DNA from 4 places in the [Enterobacter] lignolyticus SCF1 genome. Region 3 is predicted to be linked to each of the others. Evidence: predicted binding sites of a transcription regulator. Region 3 holds the regulator's gene; each other region holds the start of a gene.

Region 1 (5,167 bases), 1.4 Mb from region 3:
ATTGCGCAACCGCCATCCGTACCGTTCACGTCAGCGACAGGGGCCATGCGGGTTTTGTGACGCTGGATGCTCAGGACTACAGTCTGCCCGCGCTGGGGCAGGTTGTGGAGCTGCACGATGTCGGCCAGCGCCTCTTTGCGCTGCTGCGCAAAGCGCCCGGGGTCACGCTGCACTGTCCGGCGCGGGTGGCGGGTTTTACCCGCAGCCAGGCGCAGGTGAGCGTGACGCTGGACAGCGGCGCTACGGTGACCGGCAGGCTGCTGGTTGCGGCGGACGGCTCACGGTCCGCCCTCGGCGAACAGTGCGGCATCAGCTGGCAGCAGCAGCCGTATGGGCAGCTGGCGATGATTGCCAACGTTACAACGGCGCAGCCGCATAACGGCCGGGCGTTTGAGCGCTTTACCGAACATGGCCCGCTGGCGATGCTGCCGATGTCGGACGGACGCTGTTCGCTGGTGTGGTGCCACCCTCAGGCGCAGCGCGAGGCGATTCTCGGCTGGTCTGATGAACGTTTTTGTCATGAGCTACAGCAGGCGTTCGGCTGGCGGCTGGGGCGCATTACCCACGTCGGCGTTCGCCACGTCTACCCGCTGTCGCTGACGGTGGCGAGCAGAACCATTTCCCACCGTCTGGCGCTGGTCGGCAATGCGGCGCAAACCCTGCATCCGATTGCCGGGCAGGGCTTTAACCTCGGCCTGCGCGATGTGATGACCCTCGCGGAGATGCTGTCCCAGGCCGAAGACCCGGGCGATTACGCCCTGCTCGGTCGCTACCAGGACCGGCGCGCTGATGATAAAGCCGCGACCATCGGGGTGACGGATGGTCTGGTGCACCTGTTTGCCAACCGCTGGGCGCCGCTGGTGGCCGGGCGCAACGTCGGGCTGATGGCGATGGAATTATTTACTCCGGCGCGCGATGCGCTGGCGCAGCGTACCCTCGGCATGGTGGCGAGATAAGGAGTTACAGAGTGCAGAATGTTGATGTCGCGATTGTCGGCGGCGGTATGGTGGGGCTGGCGGTGGCCTGCGGGCTACAGGGGTGCGGGCTGCGGGTTGCCGTGCTGGAACAGAGTCAGCCGCAGCCGCTGGCCGTCGATGCTCCGCCCGCGCTGCGCGTGAGCGCAATCAATGCCGCCAGTGAAAAGCTGCTGGCCCGGCTGGACGTCTGGTCCGCTATCGTCGCACAGCGCGCAAGCTGCTATCACGGCATGGAGGTCTGGGATAAAGACAGCTTCGGGCGGATCGCGTTTGACGACCAGAGTATGGGGTTCAGCCATCTTGGACACATTATTGAAAACGCGGTGATCCATCAGGCGTTGTGGCAAAAAGCGCAGCGCTGCCAGGACGTGACGCTGCTGGCGCCCGCCGAGGTGCAGCAGGTCGCCTGGGGTGAAAACGAGGCGTTTCTGAGCCTCAAAGACGGCGACATGCTGACCGCAAGGCTGGTGGTCGGCGCCGACGGCGCGAACTCGTGGCTGCGCAACAAGGCGGATATCGCGCTGACCTCGTGGGACTATCGCCATCACGCGCTGGTCGCGACCGTCCGCACCGCCGAGCCGCATCAGGCCATTGCGCGCCAGGCGTTTCACGGCGACGGTATTCTGGCCTTCCTGCCGCTAAACGATCCGCACTTGTGCTCTATCGTCTGGTCGCTGTCGCCGCTGGAGGCCGAACAGATGAAAAATGCCGATGCCGCGGCCTTTAATCAGGCGCTGAATATCGCCTTTGATAATCGCCTGGGGCTGTGCGCCGTAGAGGGCGAACGGCAGGTGTTTCCGCTTACCGGACGTTACGCCCGGCAGTTTGCCGCGCATCGTCTGGCGCTGGTTGGCGACGCGGCCCACACCATCCATCCGCTGGCGGGACAGGGGGTCAATCTGGGCTTTATGGATGCCGCCGGGCTGATTGAAGAGCTCCGGCGCCTGCACGGGCAGGGCAAAGATATCGGCCAGCATTTCTATCTGCGCCGCTATGAGCGCAGCCGTAAACACAGCGCGGCCGTGATGCTGGCTGGAATGCAGGGATTCCGCGAACTGTTTGCCGGCGCCCATCCGGCGAAAAAGCTGCTGCGCGATATTGGCCTCAAGCTTGCCGATACGCTACCCGGCGTGAAGCCGCAGCTGATCCGCCAGGCGATGGGCCTCAACGATCTCCCCGCCTGGCTTCGTTAACTCCGTCACACTTCTCAACCCGGCCCTGGCGCCGGGTTCTTTTTCCTCGTTTGAAATATTCTAATTTCACCTCTTTTTTCGCATTAGTTTTATTTATCTGGCAAAAAATAAGATTGGGAAATTTAGGCTGATTTTCCGCATTAAATGTCACTCCGTGCGTAATTACATTCCTTGATGTTAATTTTATGTGGCGTTTATCGCAGTAAGGCAGTCAATCGTTCTGTAGAGTTTCCCGCGTATTTTGGTCATAAGCTAATGTGATGACCCATTTTCTCTTATGGTTTACTGCCGATATCGGTGGTAAGTTCAGACGAAAGAGAACGTTTGCGTCGGTACCCGGGAGCGGTGTCGACGCTGGGTTTCGTCGGTGAAAAATCGCCGGTGAAACGCCCGGTAGCCCTGTTTACTCAACGAGGAAAAGATGGCCCAACAGACGCCTTTGTATGAACAACACACGCTGTGCGGCGCACGTATGGTGGACTTTCACGGCTGGATGATGCCGCTGCATTATGGTTCGCAGATAGACGAGCACCATGCGGTTCGCACGGGGGCCGGTATGTTCGATGTGTCTCACATGACCATTGTCGATCTTCATGGCAGCCGCACCCGCGAGTTCCTGCGCTATTTGCTGGCCAATGACGTCGCGAAGCTGACCAAACCGGGCAAAGCGCTGTACTCCGGTATGCTCAATGCCTCCGGCGGGGTGATTGATGACCTGATTGTCTATTTCCTTACCGAAGATTATTTCCGCCTCGTCGTTAACTCCGCCACCCGTGAAAAAGACCTCGCCTGGATTACCCGGCATGCCGAACCGTACGGCATCGAGATCGTCGAGCGTGACGATCTGGCGCTGATCGCCGTTCAGGGGCCGCAGGCGCAGGCGAAAGCCGCAATGCTGTTCAGCGATGCGCAGCGCAGCGCCGTTGAGGGTATGAAGCCGTTCTTTGGCGTACAGACGGGCGATCTGTTTGTGGCGACCACGGGCTATACCGGTGAAGCGGGCTATGAAATTGCCATGCCGAACGAAAAGGCGGCGGATTTCTGGCGGGCGCTGGTGGAGGCCGGGGGGCAGCCCTGCGGTCTGGGCGCGCGCGATACGCTGCGTCTGGAAGCCGGTATGAACCTGTACGGCCAGGAGATGGATGAAAGCATCTCTCCGCTGGCGGCAAACATGGGCTGGACCATCGCCTGGGAACCGGCAGAGCGTAATTTTATCGGCCGCGAGGTGCTTGAAACGCAGCGCCAGCACGGTACCGAACAGCTGGTGGGTCTGGTGATGACCGAAAAAGGCGTACTGCGCGGCGAGCTGCCGGTCCGCTTTACCGACGCCCAGGGCAACCAGAAAGAAGGCATTATCACCAGCGGCACTTTCTCACCGACGCTGGGCTACAGCATTGCGTTGGCGCGCGTTCCTGCGGGCATTGGCGAGACTGCCGTGGTGCAGATCCGCAACCGTGAAATGCCGGTGAAAGTGACGAAACCCGTATTTGTACGCGGCGGCAAAGCCGTTGTGTAACTGATGATTATTTTTTGGAGAAAATTCAATGAGCAATGTACCTGCAGAACTGAAATACAGCAAAGAACACGAGTGGCTGCGTAAAGAAGCGGACGGCACCTACACCGTGGGCATCACCGAGCACGCTCAGGAGCTGCTGGGCGATATGGTTTTCGTAGACCTGCCGGACGTTGGCGCAACGGTAGCCGCGGGCGATGACTGCGCGGTAGCGGAATCCGTGAAGGCGGCATCCGACATCTACGCGCCGATTGGCGGGGAAATCGTGGCGGTTAACGAAGAGCTGAACGACTCTCCGGAACTGGTGAACAGCGAGCCGTACGCCGCAGGCTGGATCTTCCGCATTAAAGCCAGCGACGAAAGCCAGATTGCCGCCCTGCTGGACGCCAGCGCGTACGAAGCACTGTTAGAAGACGAATAACCGTTTGTCTCCCTCTCCCGCCCGGGAGAGGGAAAACCAAATTCACTGCACGTTTCAGGAATCATCGCTCATGACACAGACTTTAAGCCAGCTTGAAAACCGTGACGCCTTTATTGAACGTCACATTGGGCCGGATGCTCAGCAGCAGCAGGAGATGCTGAACACAGTTGGCGCGGATTCGTTAAACGCACTGATCGGCCAGATCGTGCCAAAAGACATCCAGCTTGCAACGCCGCCGCAGGTGGGTGAAGCCGCTACGGAATACGCCGCGCTTGCCGAGCTGAAAGCGATTGCCGGCCGCAACAAGCGCTTTAAGTCTTACATCGGCATGGGCTACACCCCGGTGCACCTGCCGCCGGTAATCCTGCGTAATATGCTGGAAAACCCGGGCTGGTATACCGCCTACACCCCGTATCAACCGGAGGTGTCGCAGGGGCGTCTTGAAGCGCTGCTCAACTTCCAGCAGGTTACGCTGGACCTGACCGGGCTGGACATGGCTTCGGCCTCCCTGCTGGACGAAGCGACCGCCGCCGCAGAAGCGATGGCGATGGCGAAGCGCATCAGCAAACTGAAAAACGCCAACCGCTTCTTTGTCGCAGCGGATATCCACCCACAGACGCTGGACGTCGTACGGACCCGCGCGGAAACCTTCGGTTTTGACGTGATTGTCGACGATGCGGAAAAAGCGCTCGACCATCAGGACGTGTTCGGCGTGCTGCTGCAGCAGGTGGGCACCACCGGCGAAGTGCATGACTACAGCACGCTGATTGCCGAACTGAAAGCGCGCAAAGTCGTGGTCAGCGTGGCCGCTGATTTTATGGCGCTGGTGCTGCTGACGGCGCCGGGCAAGCAGGGCGCGGACATCGTGTTCGGCTCAGCGCAGCGTTTCGGCGTACCGATGGGCTACGGCGGCCCGCACGCGGCGTTCTTCGCGGCAAAAGACGAATTCAAACGCTCCATGCCTGGCCGTATTATCGGCGTATCGAAAGATGCCGCTGGAAACACCGCCCTGCGCATGGCGATGCAGACTCGCGAGCAGCATATCCGCCGCGAGAAAGCGAAC
Region 2 (5,167 bases), 250 kb from region 3:
ATCACGGCGGCACCAAAGTGCTGAGCGGCAATCTGGGACGCGCGGTGATGAAAACCTCCGCTGTACCGACAGAGAACCAGATTATCGAAGCTCCGGCGGTGGTGTTTGAAAGCCAGCATGATGTTCTGCCGGCGTTTGATGCCGGTCTTCTGGACAAAGACTGCGTGGTGGTGGTTCGCTATCAGGGGCCAAAAGCGAACGGCATGCCAGAATTGCATAAACTTATGCCGCCATTAGGTGTATTATTGGACCGCTGTTTCAAAATTGCGTTAGTTACCGATGGACGGCTTTCCGGCGCTTCAGGTAAAGTGCCTTCAGCTATCCATGTGACGCCTGAAGCTTACGATGGCGGGATGCTGGCGAAAGTGCGCGACGGCGACATTATTCGGGTGAACGGCCAGACAGGGGAACTGACGCTGCTGGTCGACGACGCGGTACTGGCGGCGCGTGAGCCGCATATTCCTGATCTGCGCGGCTCGCGGTCAGGGACCGGTCGCGAGCTGTTCGGCGCGCTGCGCGAGCAGCTTTCCGGCGCAGAGCAGGGCGCAACCTGCATCACCTTTTAACACGACAAGATTTATCGATCTGGCGAGAGAAAAACTCTGATGAAAAACTGGAAAACAACTGCAGAAGCAATCCTGACCAACGGCCCGGTAGTCCCGGTTATCGTAGTGAAAAAAATCGAACACGCGGTACCGATGGCGAAAGCGCTGGTAGCGGGCGGCGTGCGCGTTCTGGAAGTGACGCTGCGTACCGACTGCGCGCTGGACGCGATCCGCGCTATTGCCAAAGAGGTGCCAGACGCTATCGTGGGCGCGGGTACCGTGACCAACGTGCAGCAGCTGAAAGAAGTGACCGAGGCGGGCGCGCAGTTTGCCATCAGCCCGGGCCTGACCGAGCCGCTGCTGAAAGCCGCAACGGCAGGCACTATCCCGCTGATCCCGGGCATCAGTACGGTTTCCGAGCTGATGCTGGGCATGGACTACGGTCTGAAGGAGTTTAAATTCTTCCCGGCGGAAGCTAACGGCGGCGTCAAAGCGCTGCAGGCGATTGCGGGTCCGTTCGCGCACATCCGCTTCTGCCCGACCGGCGGGATCTCTCCGGCGAACTACCGCGACTACCTGGCGCTCAATAGCGTGCTGTGCATCGGCGGTTCCTGGCTGGTGCCGAACGACGCGCTGGAAGCGGGCGACTATGACCGCATCACTACGCTTGCGCGTGAAGCGGTAGAAGGCGCGAAGTAAGCCTGAACGCATACCGGACCTGCGGCTTCCGCAGGTCCGGTAAACCCTTCTTTTATCCTTTCACCACCACGGATGCCGCCGCTGCTTTCGCACGCGCGACCGCGTCGTCCACCGACGCTGCTGTCGCCAGCGTCACGCCCAGGCGCCGGGTTCCGTCGATGTCCGGTTTACCGAATAAGCGCAGCTGAACGCCAGCGCCTACCGCCGCCTCTACGTTGCCGAACGTCAGGTTCTGGCTGGTCAGCGCCGGCAGGATCACCGCCGAGGCGCACGGGCCATACTGACGAATAGCGCCGACCGGCAGACCGAGAAAAGCGCGAACGTGCAGGGCGAATTCGGAGACGTCCTGCGAAATCAGCGTGACCATCCCGGTGTCATGCGGACGCGGCGAGACTTCGCTGAAGATGACGTCGTCGCCGCAGACGAACAGCTCAACGCCAAACAGACCATGACCGCCGAGGGCCAGCACCACTTCGCGGGCAATCTGCTGGGCGCGGGCCAGCGCCGTATCGCTCATCTGCTGCGGCTGCCAGGACTCACGGTAATCGCCATCTTCCTGACGATGCCCGACCGGGGCGCAGAAATGCACGCCATCCACGGCGCTGACGGTCAGCAGGGTGATTTCGAAATCAAACGTCACCACGCCTTCGACGATCACGCGCCCGGCGCCCGCGCGCCCGCCCTGCTGCGCATAGCGCCAGGCGTCGGCCAGCTGCTCTTCATGGCGAATAAAGCTTTGGCCTTTACCGGAGGAGCTCATCACCGGCTTGACGATGCAAGGCAGGCCAATGGCGGCCACCGCATCGCGAAAGGCGGCTTCGCTGTCGGCAAAACGGTAGGAGGAGGTCGGCAGCTGCAGCTCTTCTGCGGCCAGACGGCGGATGCCCTCGCGGTTCATGGTCAGCTTTGTCGCCCGCGCGCAGGGCACCACATGCTGACCGGCCAGCTCAAGCTCCATCAGCGCATCGGTGGCGATCGCCTCAATTTCCGGGACAATGTAGTCCGGCTTTTCCTGGGCGACCAGCGCTTTTAGCGCCTCGCCGTCCAGCATATTGATGACGTGGCTGCGGTGAGCGACGTGCATCGCGGGCGCGTCGGGATAGCGGTCGACGGCGATGACCTCAATACCCAGACGCTGGCACTCAATCGCCACCTCTTTTCCCAGTTCCCCTGAACCCAATAACATGACCCGTGTTGCCGCCGGACGCAGCGCCGTGCCCAGAATTGTCATAACGTTTATCCACTATTCACAGTAAGTCATTCACGGCGCCAGTATATACGAAAACGTTTGCGTATGTCTCGCTACGCGAAGGTCATGAAGAATAACAGGCGCTTACTTGCGTTGCCGGTAATTTGTACCATGCTTTGGGTGGGTATATACGCACAGGAGCAAATGATGAAAACAGCAGGAGTAATGGCGGCGGTCGTATTGCTGATGGCAGGCGTGTCTGCCCATGCCGCGGACGATAAAACGGTGACCTTCCCGAAATGCGAAGGCATGAGCGCCGACGGTATCGCCGCCAGCGTGAAGCGGGATTACACGCAAAACCGCGTGGTGAAATGGGCTGACGATCAGCAGAAGCTGGGGCAGGTCGATCCGGTGGCGTGGGTTAACAGCAACGACATCAGCGGCAGCGCGGGCAAATGGCGCGTGCCGATGACGGTGCGCGGGAAAAGCGCCGATTTACACTACGTGGTTACGGTTGACTGCGCGGCGGGAACGGCGGTGTACAGCGCGCAGTAATTTGCGCATCTTTAGCCGTTTCAGACGTTTTTTGACATCCCCTCGCTTACGCTGTGATGATTCGTTACCGCATTGTGAGGGGAATATGGCTAACTGGCTCAACCAACTTCAGTCACTTCTTGGGCAGCAGGGCAGTTCTGCCCCGGCATCCTCCGGCGAGCAGGGGCTTAGCAAGCTGCTCGTACCCGGCGCGCTGGGGGGGCTTGCCGGGCTGCTGGTCGCCAATAAATCGTCGCGAAAACTGTTAGCTAAATACGGCGGCGGCGCGCTGCTGGTTGGCGGCGGCGCCGTGGCCGGCACGGTGCTGTGGAACAAATACAAAGACAAAATGCGCCCGGCTCAGCAGGGCGACGCGCAGTTTGGGCAGAACAGCAGCGCGCTGGATGTCCGTACTGAGCGGTTGATTCTCGCGCTGGTGTTTGCCGCCAAAAGCGACGGACATATCGATGACAAAGAGCGGGCGGCGATTGACCGGCAGCTGCAGGAAGCGGGCGTCGAATCTCAGGGCCGGGCGCTGGTCGACCAGGCTATCGCTCAGCCGCTGGATCCTGAGCGGCTGGCCCGCGGGGTGCAAAACGAGGACGAAGCGCTGGAGCTCTACTTCCTGAGCTGTGCCGCTATCGATATCGATCACTTTATGGAGCGCAGCTATCTTAACGCGCTGGGGGATGCGCTTAAAATCCCGCAGGACGTCCGTGAAGGGATTGAGCAGGACATTCTGGCGCAAAAACAGGCGCTTTAAGCGCCCGAACGCAGGTTTCGCTTGCATCGTCCGTGAGTTTTGCCACCCTTAGAGGAGATAACTCGCAGAAGAACAACGATATGCCACCAAAAGCGAAACGAATTCCCCACGTCATGACCTTGCATGGCGACACCCGGATTGATAACTACTACTGGCTGCGCGACGATACCCGTTCGCAGCCTGACGTGCTCGACTATCTCCGTAAGGAGAACGACTACGGCCGCGAGGTGATGGGCGCGCACCGCGCGCTACAGGACCGGGTGCTTAAAGAGATAGTGGACAGGATCCCGCCGCGTGAAGTCTCCGCGCCCTACGTCAAAAACGGCTATCGCTACCGGCAAATCTACGAGCCGGGCTGCGAGTATGCGGTTTACCAGCGCCAGTCGGTGCAAAAAGAGGAATGGGAGGCGTGGGAGTGCCTGCTTGACGCCAATCTGCGCGCCGCCAACAGCGAGTTTTATACGCTGGGCGGGCTGGCGATTTCCCCGGACAACACCCTGATGGCGCTGGCGGAAGACTACCTTTCCCGCCGCCAGTACGGGCTGCGGCTGCGTAACCTGCAAACCGGTAACTGGTACCCGGAAACCCTGGAGAACGTCGAGCCGGAGTTTGTCTGGGGCAACGATTCGCAAACCCTCTACTACGTGCGCAAGCACCCGACCACGCTGCTGCCGTACCAGGTCTGGCGCCATACGGTCGGGATGCCGGTATCGGCGGATGAGCTGGTCTACGAAGAGCGCGACGACGCCTTTTACGTCAGTCTGCATAAAACCAGCTCAAAGCATTACGTTATCATCACTCTCGCCAGCGCAACCACCAGCGAAGTGCTGCTGCTGGATGCCGAACTGCCAGACGCGCAGCCGCTGTGTTTTCTCCCGCGACGTAAGGATCACGAGTACAGCCTCGACCATTTTCAGCACCACTTTTACCTGCGTTCAAACCGCGAGGGGAAGAATTTTGGCCTCTACCGTACGCCGGTACGCGATGAAAGCCGCTGGGAGGCGCTGATCCCGCCGCGCGAGGACGTGATGCTGGAAGGGTTTACCCTGTTTACCGACTGGCTGGTCGTTGAGGAGCGCCAGCGTGGGCTAACCAGCCTGCGGCAGATTAACCGTAAGACCCGGGAGTCGATCGGTATCGCTTTTGACGATCCGGCCTACGTCAGTTGGGTGTCGTATAACCCCGAGCCGGACACTCCGCGCCTGCGCTACGGGTACTCGTCGATGACCACGCCGGATACGCTGTTTGAGCTCAATATGGATACCGGCGAACGTCGGGTGCTCAAGCAGCAGGAGGTGAAAGGATTCGACGCCAGCCGTTACCAGAGCGAGCACCTGTGGGTGACGGCGCGCGATGGGACCGAGGTCCCCGTCTCGCTGGTGTACCGTCGCGAGCACTTTCGCAAAGGGAAAAATCCGCTGCTGGTTTACGGCTACG
Region 3 (5,167 bases):
GCCTGCCAGTCAAAATGGTGCAGCAGCCAGCTGCCGAGCAGCGGCGCCAGCGCCGGTGACAGCCCCACCAGCGGCATAATGGTGGCGAAAATGCGGTTGGTGCGGTGCGCCGGATAGTAGTCCGTCACCATCGCCTGCCAGGTGACCGCTGCGGCGCAGACGCCGACGGCCTGAATAAAGCGCAGGGCCAGCAGGGCGGTCGCGTTGTGTACCCACAGCATACCCAGCGTCCCCAGGGCGAAAATCCCTAAGCCCGCCAGCAGAATCGGCTTACGGCCATAGCGGTCGGACAGCGGCCCCCAGAGCAGTTGTGCAAAGGCAAAGCCCGCCAGGAACAGGCTCAGGCTTGCGCTCACGGCGGCGGCCGACGTGTTCAGGTCCGCCTGGATGGCGGCAAACGCCGGGAGATACATGTCAGTGGCTAAAAAACCCAGCACGCTTAAGCCTGCCAGCCAGCATAAAAATCCTTTACCAGGTTGCATCGTCATTTCTCATTCTCGTTGCAGGTGTTCAGTTCAGTGCCGCAGAGTGTAGGGAGTGCATCCTGGCTTGTGAAACGTTAATATTTGTCGAATGGGTTCAAAAATTTTGCAGGCAGATTATGTGGTCAGAATATTCGCTTGAAGTGGTTGACGCGGTTGCTCGTAACGGCAGCTTTAGCGCTGCCGCCCAGGAGCTGCACCGGGTACCCTCGGCGGTGAGCTACACGGTGCGGCAGCTGGAGGAGTGGCTGGCGGTGCCGCTGTTTGAACGTCGTCACCGTGACGTCGAACTGACGCCCGCCGGGGCGTGGTTTTTAAAAGAAGGGCGCTCTGTTATCAAAAAAATGCAGATCACCCGCCAGCAGTGTCAGCAGATTGCCAACGGCTGGCGCGGCCAGCTGGCTATCGCCGTCGATAATATTGTTCGCCCGGAGCGCACCCGGCAGATGATTGTCGACTTCTACCGCCATTTTAACGACGTCGAGCTGCTCGTTTCCCAGGAGGTCTTTAACGGCGTCTGGGACGCGCTGTCGGATGGGCGCGTGGAGCTGGCTATCGGCGCGACAAAAGCCATCCCCGTCGGCGGACGCTATGCGTTTCGCGATATGGGCATGCTGAGCTGGGACTGCGTGGTTGCCAGCCATCATCCGCTGGCGGGCATGCCGGGGCCGCTCAGCGACGACGTGTTGCGCAACTGGCCGTCGCTGGTGCGGGAAGATACCTCGCGCTCGCTGCCCAAGCGCATTACCTGGCTGCTTGATAACCAGAAACGGGTGGTGGTGCCGGACTGGGAGTCGTCCGCTACCTGCATCTCTGCCGGGCTGTGTGTTGGGATGGTGCCGTCGCATTTCGCGCGTCCGTGGCTGGCGAGCGGCGAGTGGGTCGCGCTGGCGCTGGAGAACCCGTTCCCGGATGCGGCATGCTGCCTGACATGGCAACAAAACGACATGTCGCCGGCGCTGACCTGGCTGCTGGACTATCTGGGCGACAGCGAAACGCTGAATCGGGAGTGGCTGCGGGAGCCGGAGTAACCGGCTCCCGGCGGGATTAACGGCGATAGTCGCGGAACGGACCGTCCGCCACCGAGCGTCGCTCGATAAGGCGCGGGTGCATCTCAATGGACTGCGACTCTTCACGCTTGTTGACGATACGGTCGAGCAGCATATTAAACGCCGCTTCGCCCAGCGAGTCCTTCGGCTGGTGGATAGTGGTCAACGCCGGCGTAAAGTAGCGGGCGTTGCGCACGTTGTCGTAGCCGATGACGGAAATGTCCTGCGGTACGCGCAGCCCCATCTCGTCAGCTGCGCAAAGCGCGCCCATCGCCATAATATCGCCGCCGCAGAATACGGCGGTAGGGCGGTGAGGCTGACCGAGAATCTGCTGCATCGCGCGGTAGCCGGATTCCGGCTCGAAATCGCCCTGCACAATCCAGTTCTCCGGCACCTTGATCTGCGCTTCTTCCATGGATTTCATAAAGCCGGCAAGCCGTCCGGCGCCGGTGTTGCGCTCCATCGGCCCCGGGATCGCGCCGATTTCGCGATGGCCGCGCTCAATCAGATAGCGGCCCGCCAGATACCCGCCCTGGAAGGCGTTATCAACCACCGAGTCGGTAAAGTCTGCTTTCGCTTCGCCCCAGTCCATCACCACCATTGGAATATGGCGATACTCTTCGAGCATATCGAGCACCGGCTGTGGATATTCAGAGCACATGACCAGCAGGCCGTCGACGCGCTTTTGCGCCATCATCGACAGATAGGCGCGCTGTTTTTCCAGGTTGTTCCAGGCGTTGCCGAGGATCAGGGTATAGCCTTTCTGGAAGCAGCTTTTCTCAACAGATTCAATAATTTCAGCGAAGTAGGCCGCTTCGCTGCTGGTGGCCAGCAGACCGATAGATTTGGTGTGGTTAACCTTCAGACTGCGAGCAACGGCGCTGGGGGAGTAGTGCAGCTCTTTAATGGCCGCCCAGACCGCGTTGCGAGTCTCTTCCGCCACAAAACGGGTTTTGTTAATTACATGTGAAACAGTTGTAGTGGAAACGTTTGCGCGTTTCGCGACATCTTTAATTGTTGCCATTCGATCTCACTCCAGACCCTTTCCTGACACCTGATCATCGACACGTAATCGTTTGCCTTTACACACCTTGCCCACAACATTTTCAGGTTGCTGTACGCCGGGGAAACGACTCTGGACGACGGGAGGGGGTCAATGGCCGGTACGCTTTTAAATTAGCGTGGAATTTTGTCTGATTCTGAGACAAAGGGGAAGAGAAATATCGCTATCAGATTAAATCCAGGAAGATTTTTGTGCATAACTGTGCAAAAATGAGCAAGCTCACTTTTGGTGTGGGGATTATAAGGAGAAAAATTGATGAGTACCGACCTGAAGTTTTCGCTGGTTACGACCATTATTGTCCTGGGGCTTATTGTTGCCACCGGTCTGACGGCTGCCCTGCATTGATTAACGGTGAGGGAGAGCCATCTCCCTCATTATTCTGGCCACTCCTCCCGCTGTTTGCGCAACAAAATTCGACCCGTCATTATTAACAATTTTGCAAAAATCTTTTGTCATTTCGTTCACTTCTGTTTTTTTGTGATTGATGTCATGCTTTGGCCTTCTGAAGTCGCGCCATCAATACATGATGGCCTGGTGGAGTCATTCAATGAAAATCAATTTCCCCCTGCTGGCCCTCGCGATAGGCGCGTTTGGTATCGGCACCACTGAGTTTTCGCCGATGGGGCTGCTGCCGGTGATCGCGAAAGGCGTGGATGTTTCTATCCCTGCCGCCGGGATGCTCATCAGCGCCTACGCAATCGGCGTCATGGTCGGCGCGCCGCTGATGACGCTGCTGCTTTCCCACCGCGCGCGCCGCAATGCGCTGATCTTTCTGATGGGTATTTTTACCCTTGGCAACGTGCTCTCTTCGCTGGCGCCGGATTACACGACGCTGATGATTTCGCGCATTATCACCAGCCTTAACCACGGCGCCTTCTTCGGGCTCGGCTCGGTGGTTGCGGCAAGCGTGGTGCCGAAGCACAAACAGGCCAGCGCCGTCGCCACTATGTTTATGGGGTTGACCATCGCCAATATCGGCGGGGTTCCGGCGGCAACCTGGCTGGGCGAGGCCATCGGCTGGCGTATGTCGTTCCTTGCCACCGCCGGTCTTGGGCTGGTGTCGATGCTGAGCCTGTGGCTGTCGCTGCCGAAAGGCGCAAGCGGCGAACGCCCGGACGTGAAGCGTGAGCTTTCGGTTCTGGTGCGCCCGCAGGTGCTTTCCGCGCTGCTGACCACCGTGCTGGGCGCCGGAGCGATGTTTACGCTGTATACCTATATTGCGCCGGTGCTGCATACCATAACCTCGGCGTCATCGCTCTTCGTGACCGCGATGCTGGTGCTGATCGGCGTGGGCTTCTCGCTTGGCAACTATCTTGGCGGCAAACTGGCCGACCGCTCCGTCACCGCGACGCTGAAAGGGTTCCTGCTGCTGTTGATGGTTATCATGGTGGCGATTCCGTGGCTGGCGCGTAGCGAAATCGGCGCAGCCGTCAGCATGGTTATCTGGGGCGCGGCGACGTTTGCGGTTGTACCGCCGCTGCAGATGCGGGTGATGCGCGTTGCAAGCGAAGCCCCGGGGCTGTCTTCATCGGTGAACATCGGCGCGTTTAACCTTGGCAATGCGCTGGGGGCGGCTGCCGGTGGTGCGGTGATTTCAGGCGGGCTCGGCTACAGCTTTGTCCCGGTGATGGGGGCGATAATTGCCGCTCTGGCGCTGGTGGTTGTGCTGCTCGGCGGGCGTCGCCAGCCGGAAGAGGTCTGCGTCAGTCAGTAACCTTCGCAAATCTGCCCGGCAGCCTGGCTGCCGGGCACAGAAATTAGGCCGCCAGGTTTTTCGCGACAAATTCCCAGTTTACCAGCGCCCAGAAGTGCTCGAGGTAGTTCGGGCGGGCGTTACGGTAGTCAATGTAGTAAGCGTGTTCCCACACATCAACGGTCAGCAGCGGTTTTGCATCGGTCGTCAGCGGAGTGCCCGCGTTAGAGGTCGATACGATAGCCAGTTTGCCGTCCGCGCCTTTTACCAGCCAGGTCCAGCCAGAGCCGAAGTTTTTGATAGCGGCGTCGGTAAATTTCGCTTTGAACTCAGCAAAGCTGCCGAAAGCGGCGTCGATTGCGGCAGCAACAGCGCCGGTCGGTTCGCCGCCGGCGTTTGGCGCCAGGCAGTGCCAGTAGAAGGTGTGGTTCCACACCTGCGCGGCGTTGTTGAATACGCCACCCTCGGAGGTACGCACGATCTCTTCCAGGGTTTTACCTTCGAACGCGGTGCCTTTTACCAGGTTGTTCAGGTTAGTGACGTAGGTCTGATGGTGCTTACCGTAGTGATACTCCAGCGTCTCGGCAGAAATATGCGGTGCCAGGGCGTCTTTTGCATACGGTAATGCAGGTAATTCAAATGACATTGCTTCACTCCTTTTTATTGTTAATAACCTTAATGAGGTTGTATGAAAAAACCTTGTATTAAGTAGTGTTAGGGTAACAAATTAACAGGAGTGGCAAAAGAAGAAGTTACCCTGTCGTTAATTCGACAGGGCAGGGATCAGCGGATCGTTTTAGGCGTCATCACGCGGCGGGCGCCAACGTAGTGGCGAATCCAGTAATCTTCGCTGAGCGACGTTATCTGGATATCCTGGCCG
Region 4 (5,167 bases), 960 kb from region 3:
GGCCTGACGCAGCAGCTCCAGCACGTGCTCAAAGGTGTGGTAAGGGTAGTAGAGCAACACATCACGTTCACGAATGGCGTCGAAGCCGTTACGGAACTTGTCGAACCAGAGGTGGCGCAGTCTGGGCAGCGGCTTGTTGACCAGGTTGGCTTTGCCGACGTTCGGGAAGCCGATAAAGTCTTTGAAATTGTGATAGCGTCCGCCCGGAACGATGGAGTCGTAGCGCGAAATGGTCAGCTTTTTACGCAGCATTTCGACCATCGCGTCCGGCATATCGCGCTGATAGACGAAGCGCACCGGCTCGGCGGTCAGGCGCTGTTTCAGGCTCGACGACATCAGCTCCATCAGGCTCGATTCCATCTCGTGCACCAGGTCATATTCGGCGTCACGGGTCATTTTCATCGAGTAGGCGTTGAGCGCGTCGTAGTCAAAAAAGCCTTTAAAGATATCATCCAGGCAGTAGCGCAGAATGTTATCCAGCAAGATCATCGGCTTGCGGCGGCGCGGCGTTTCCGGCGGCAGGTTCACGAAGCGCGGAACCTTGTCGGACGGGATCTCCAGCAGCGCGTAGCTAATCTCTTCGCCGCGGATAATTTCAACCGCCAGATAGGTGTAGTCATCTTTCAGGAACTGCACCAGATCGGTTTCGCGGTTGATAAGAATAGGGGTGATATGCTGGCGCAGGTACTGCTTAAAGTAGTGGCGCAGCCAGCTCTGCTGGTTGACCGACAGCTGCCGCTCGTTGATCAGGAAGATCTGGTTGCGCGCCATTTCCAGCAGCAGCTCGTTATACAGGCTGTCAAACTCCTGGTCGGCCTTCAGCACCCGGGCCTGAATTTTGCCCAATAAATGGCGGGAATGCGCGGTAATGCCCTGTTCTTCGCTGATGATGATACGTCGCTTCAGTTCCGCAAATCGTACCTTATAGAATTCATCAAGGTTATTGGAGTAGATTCCCAAAAATCGCATGCGCTCTATCAACGGGTTGCTTTTATCCGCCGCTTCCTGGAGAACGCGCTCGTTAAAGGACAACCAGCTGAGTTCTTTTTCGATATAAAGCTTATCCTGACCCATGAATCCTCAAACTCCGATTGATTGATGCAGCCACTTCATTATGGCGAGCTTTTTACTCCAATGTCCAACTGTGCCAGATCAGTATGACAATATTCTGTTTACAAAGAAGTGTTTGGGTATCTTTTATTTTCAGACGAGGGAAAGCGCGTTCGCCGCAGGAGGGCGAACGCGGGGAAAAAATTACTCTTCTGCGGCATAGCCCTGGGCGGGCAGCCGGTCACCGTCAAGCCAGGCCTGACCGTTCTTCATCTGCAGGCGGCCGTCGACAAACCAGCTGATGACCAGCGGGTAAATTGCGTGCTCCTGCGCCTGAACGCGGGCGGCGATTTCCGCTTCGTCATCGCCGTCGAAGACCGGGACTTTGGCCTGCAGAATAACCGGGCCGCCGTCCAGTTCGTCGGTGACGAAATGCACCGAGGTACCATGCTCGTCGTCGCCGTTTTCCAGCACCTGGCGGTGGGTATGGAGCCCCGGATATTTGGGCAGCAGGGAAGGGTGGATATTCAGCAGGCGGCCCTGATAGTGCGCGACAAACGCCGGGCTTAAGATACGCATGTAGCCGGCAAGCACCACCACATCCGGCGCGTAGGCGTCGATTTCCTGCACCAACTGCCGGTCGAACGCTTCGCGGCTGGCAAACTGGCTGGCGGAAAGGGTATGGGCCGGGATACCGGCGTCGCGCGCGCGCTCAAGGCCGAACGCGTCGGCCCTGTTGCTGAAGACGGCGCGCAGGGTGCCATTGATTTTTTGTTGGTTGCAGGCGTCAATAACCGCCTGCAGATTACTGCCGTTGCCGGAAATCAGCACCACAATGTTTTTCATTATTCGATGACCACACGCTGTTCGGAATCAGAGGCTTTGATATAGCCAATTTTCCACGCGTTTTCACCTTTTTCATTCAGTAAGTTAATGGCGTTGTCCGCTTCGCTGGCCGGCAGGGCGATGACCATGCCGACGCCGCAGTTGAAGGTACGGTACATTTCATGGCGGCTGACGTTGCCTGCGCTCTGCAGCCAGTTAAAGACCGACGGCCACTGCCAGGAGGACTCGTCAATCACCGCCTGGGTGTTGTCCGGCAGTACGCGTGGAATGTTTTCCCAGAAGCCGCCGCCGGTGAGGTGGGCGATGGCGTGAACGTCGGCCTGCGCAATCAGCTCAAGCACCGACTTCACATAGATGCGGGTCGGCGCCAGCAGGTGGTCGGCCAGCGGTTGGCCGTCGAGCTCGGTCGTCAGCGGGTCGCAGCCGCTCACGTCGATGATTTTACGCACCAGGGAGTAACCGTTGGAGTGCGGGCCGCTGGAGGCCAGGGCCACCAGCACGTCGCCGTCAGCGACTTTTGAACCGTCGATAATCTCTGATTTTTCCACGACGCCGACGCAAAAGCCCGCAACGTCGTAGTCTTCGCCGTGGTACATCCCCGGCATTTCCGCCGTTTCACCGCCCACCAGCGCGCAGCCGGACTGCAGGCAGCCTTCGGCGATGCCGCCGATAACGCTTGCCGCCGTATCAACGTCAAGCTTGCCCGTCGCGTAGTAGTCGAGGAAGAACAGCGGCTCAGCGCCCTGTACGACCAGGTCGTTCACGCACATAGCGACCAGGTCGATGCCGATGGTGTCGTGACGTTTGAGATCCATTGCCAGACGCAGCTTGGTGCCGACGCCGTCAGTGCCGGATACCAGCACCGGCTCGCGATATTTTTGCGGCAGTGCGCACAGGGCGCCGAATCCGCCCAGACCACCCATCACTTCCGGACGGCGGGTTTTCTTCACCACGCCCTTGATGCGATCAACCAGAGCGTTACCCGCGTCAATATCAACACCGGCGTCTTTATAGCTGAGAGAGGTTTTGTCGGTCACTGCAAAGTCTCCACACGTTTGCGTTAGCACGTAAAATCGGCGCCATTCTAACAGTCAAAGCAAACGTTTGCGAGCCTGGGTGGCGGATATCTTTTTTTCTTTTCAATCGGTCAATTTTGAAGCGCTTCACGAAAATGAAACCGGGTACATTCTTCATCTTGCATCATGCTGAATAAGCGGACAATATTTTAATGAAACCGGTTTCTTTAATTGTTTTTGCAGCAAATAACGCAGAATGAGGGAAAAGGCATGTCGGGATTCAAAGAAGGATTTCTGTGGGGCGGCGCGGTGGCGGCGCATCAGCTGGAAGGCGGCTGGCAGGAGGGCGGCAAAGGCGCAAGCGTCGCCGACGTGATGACCGCAGGCGCCCACGGCGTGCCGCGGGAGATTACCGACGGCGTGCTGCCGGGGAAAAACTACCCCAACCATCAGGCCATCGATTTTTATCATCGCTATAAAGACGACATTACGCTGTTTGCGGAAATGGGATTTAAATGCTTTCGCACCTCTATTGCCTGGACGCGTATTTTTCCGCTCGGCGATGAGCGGCAGCCGAACGAGGCCGGGCTGAAATTTTACGACGATCTGTTCGATGAGTGCCTGAAACATGGCATTGAGCCGGTGATTACGCTGTCGCATTTCGAGATGCCGTACCATCTGGTTAAAGAGTACGGCGGCTGGCGCAATCGTCAGGTTATCGACTTCTTTGTGCGCTTTGCGAAAGTGGTGTTCGCGCGCTACCAGCATAAAGTGAAGTACTGGATGACCTTCAACGAAATCAACAACCAGGCGAATTTCCATGAAGATTTCGCGCCGTTTACCAACTCCGGCATTAAGTACCGGCCAGGGGAAGATCGCGAACCGGTGATGTTCCAGGCCGCGCACTACGAGCTGGTGGCGAGCGCGCTGGCGGTGAAGGCGGCGCGGGAGATTAACCCGACGCTGCGGATCGGCTGCATGATAGCGATGTGTCCTATCTACCCGCTGACCTGCGCGCCGGACGATATGATGATGGCGATGAACGCCATGCATCGCCGCTACTGGTTTACCGATGTTCACGTGCGCGGTAAGTACCCGCAGCATCTGCTGAACTACTTTGCGCGCCGCGGCTTTGCGCTGGATATCACTGCAGAAGACCGCGCGGCGCTCGCCCAGGGCTGCGTCGACTACATCGGCTTTAGTTATTACATGTCGTTTGCCACCAAAGCCACAGCCGATAATCCGCAACTGGACTACGATGAATCGAAGAGCCTTGTCACCAACCCGTATGTGAAACAATCGGACTGGGGCTGGCAGATTGACCCGGTGGGCCTGCGCTACTCGCTGAACTGGTTCTGGGACCACTACCAGCTGCCGCTGTTTATTGTGGAAAACGGCTTTGGCGCGATCGACGTGCGGGAAAGCGACGGCAGCGTTAATGACCAGTACCGTATCGACTACCTCAGCGCGCATATCCGCGAAATGAAGAAGGCGGTGGTGGAAGACGGCGTCGAGCTGATGGGCTATACGCCGTGGGGCTGTATCGATCTGGTGTCGGCGGGCACCGGAGAGATGAAAAAGCGCTACGGCTTTATTTATGTCGATAAGGACAACGAAGGGCAGGGGACGCTTGCGCGAAGCCGCAAGAAGTCGTTCTTCTGGTACCAGAAGGTGATTAGCAGCAACGGCGAGACACTATAAACGCCATGATGACCAGACCCCGCCCCGGCGGGGTTTATTTTTGCTTTAATTTAGAGCGAGTAACAAAGCGTTAATCACTTTGCTTGATCCGCATCAATGAGAACAGGTATGGCGTTAACGAAAAAAAGCGGTATAATCCCGCGATTTTTTTTGTGGCTGCCCCTCAGAGGAGAAAGAGAATGAAGATTGTGGAAGTGAAACACCCACTCGTCAAACACAAGCTGGGCCTGATGCGCGAGCACGACATCAGCACCAAACGCTTCCGTGAACTCGCCTCAGAGGTTGGTAGCCTGCTGACGTACGAAGCTACCGCCGATCTCGCTACCGAGAAAGTGACCATCGAAGGCTGGAACGGTCCGGTTGAAGTTGAGCAGATCAAAGGTAAGAAAATCACCGTGGTGCCTATCCTGCGCGCAGGTCTGGGCATGATGGAAGGCGTGCTGGAGCACGTGCCGAGCGCGCGTATCAGCGTCGTGGGTATTTATCGTAACGAAGAGACCCTGGAGCCGGTACCGTACTTCCAGAAACTGGTTTCTAACATCGACGAGCGTATG

Evidence for each region. The regulator PurR, encoded in region 3, represses purine synthesis genes. The targets are predictions, from matches to a motif close to CANGCAAACGTTTGCNTG.
Region 1: the regulator PurR is predicted to act here: its motif matches at 2,484-2,501, upstream of gcvT (glycine cleavage system aminomethyltransferase GcvT).
Region 2: the regulator PurR is predicted to act here: its motif matches at 2,522-2,539, upstream of purT (formate-dependent phosphoribosylglycinamide formyltransferase).
Region 4: the regulator PurR is predicted to act here: its motif matches at 2,990-3,007, upstream of purM (phosphoribosylformylglycinamidine cyclo-ligase).

Annotation. Positions count from the first base shown of each region.
Region 1 covers NC_014618.1:879,990-885,156, forward strand. Annotated here, with positions in the region: gene ubiH (2-octaprenyl-6-methoxyphenyl hydroxylase) at 1-956, shown strand, start outside; gene ubiI (FAD-dependent 2-octaprenylphenol hydroxylase) at 968-2,170, shown strand; gene gcvT (glycine cleavage system aminomethyltransferase GcvT) at 2,592-3,686, shown strand; gene gcvH (glycine cleavage system protein GcvH) at 3,715-4,104, shown strand; gene gcvP (aminomethyl-transferring glycine dehydrogenase) at 4,175-5,167, shown strand, end outside.
Region 2 covers NC_014618.1:2,052,092-2,057,258, forward strand. Annotated here, with positions in the region: gene edd (phosphogluconate dehydratase) at 1-566, shown strand, start outside; gene ENTCL_RS09690 (bifunctional 4-hydroxy-2-oxoglutarate aldolase/2-dehydro-3-deoxy-phosphogluconate aldolase) at 606-1,244, shown strand; gene purT (formate-dependent phosphoribosylglycinamide formyltransferase) at 1,297-2,475, opposite strand; gene yebF (protein YebF) at 2,638-2,988, shown strand; gene ENTCL_RS09705 (tellurite resistance TerB family protein) at 3,074-3,730, shown strand; gene ptrB (oligopeptidase B) at 3,811-5,167, shown strand, end outside.
Region 3 covers NC_014618.1:2,299,408-2,304,574, forward strand. Annotated here, with positions in the region: gene punC (purine nucleoside transporter PunC) at 1-482, opposite strand, end outside; gene punR (DNA-binding transcriptional activator PunR) at 602-1,513, shown strand; gene purR (HTH-type transcriptional repressor PurR) at 1,530-2,555, opposite strand; gene cydH (cytochrome bd-I accessory subunit CydH) at 2,850-2,939, shown strand; gene ENTCL_RS10850 (MFS transporter) at 3,142-4,308, shown strand; gene sodB (superoxide dismutase [Fe]) at 4,352-4,933, opposite strand; gene ENTCL_RS10860 (C40 family peptidase) at 5,071-5,167, opposite strand, start outside.
Region 4 covers NC_014618.1:1,339,059-1,344,225, forward strand. Annotated here, with positions in the region: gene ppk1 (polyphosphate kinase 1) at 1-1,074, opposite strand, end outside; gene purN (phosphoribosylglycinamide formyltransferase) at 1,255-1,896, opposite strand; gene purM (phosphoribosylformylglycinamidine cyclo-ligase) at 1,896-2,933, opposite strand; gene ENTCL_RS06335 (6-phospho-beta-glucosidase) at 3,183-4,613, shown strand; gene upp (uracil phosphoribosyltransferase) at 4,793-5,167, shown strand, end outside.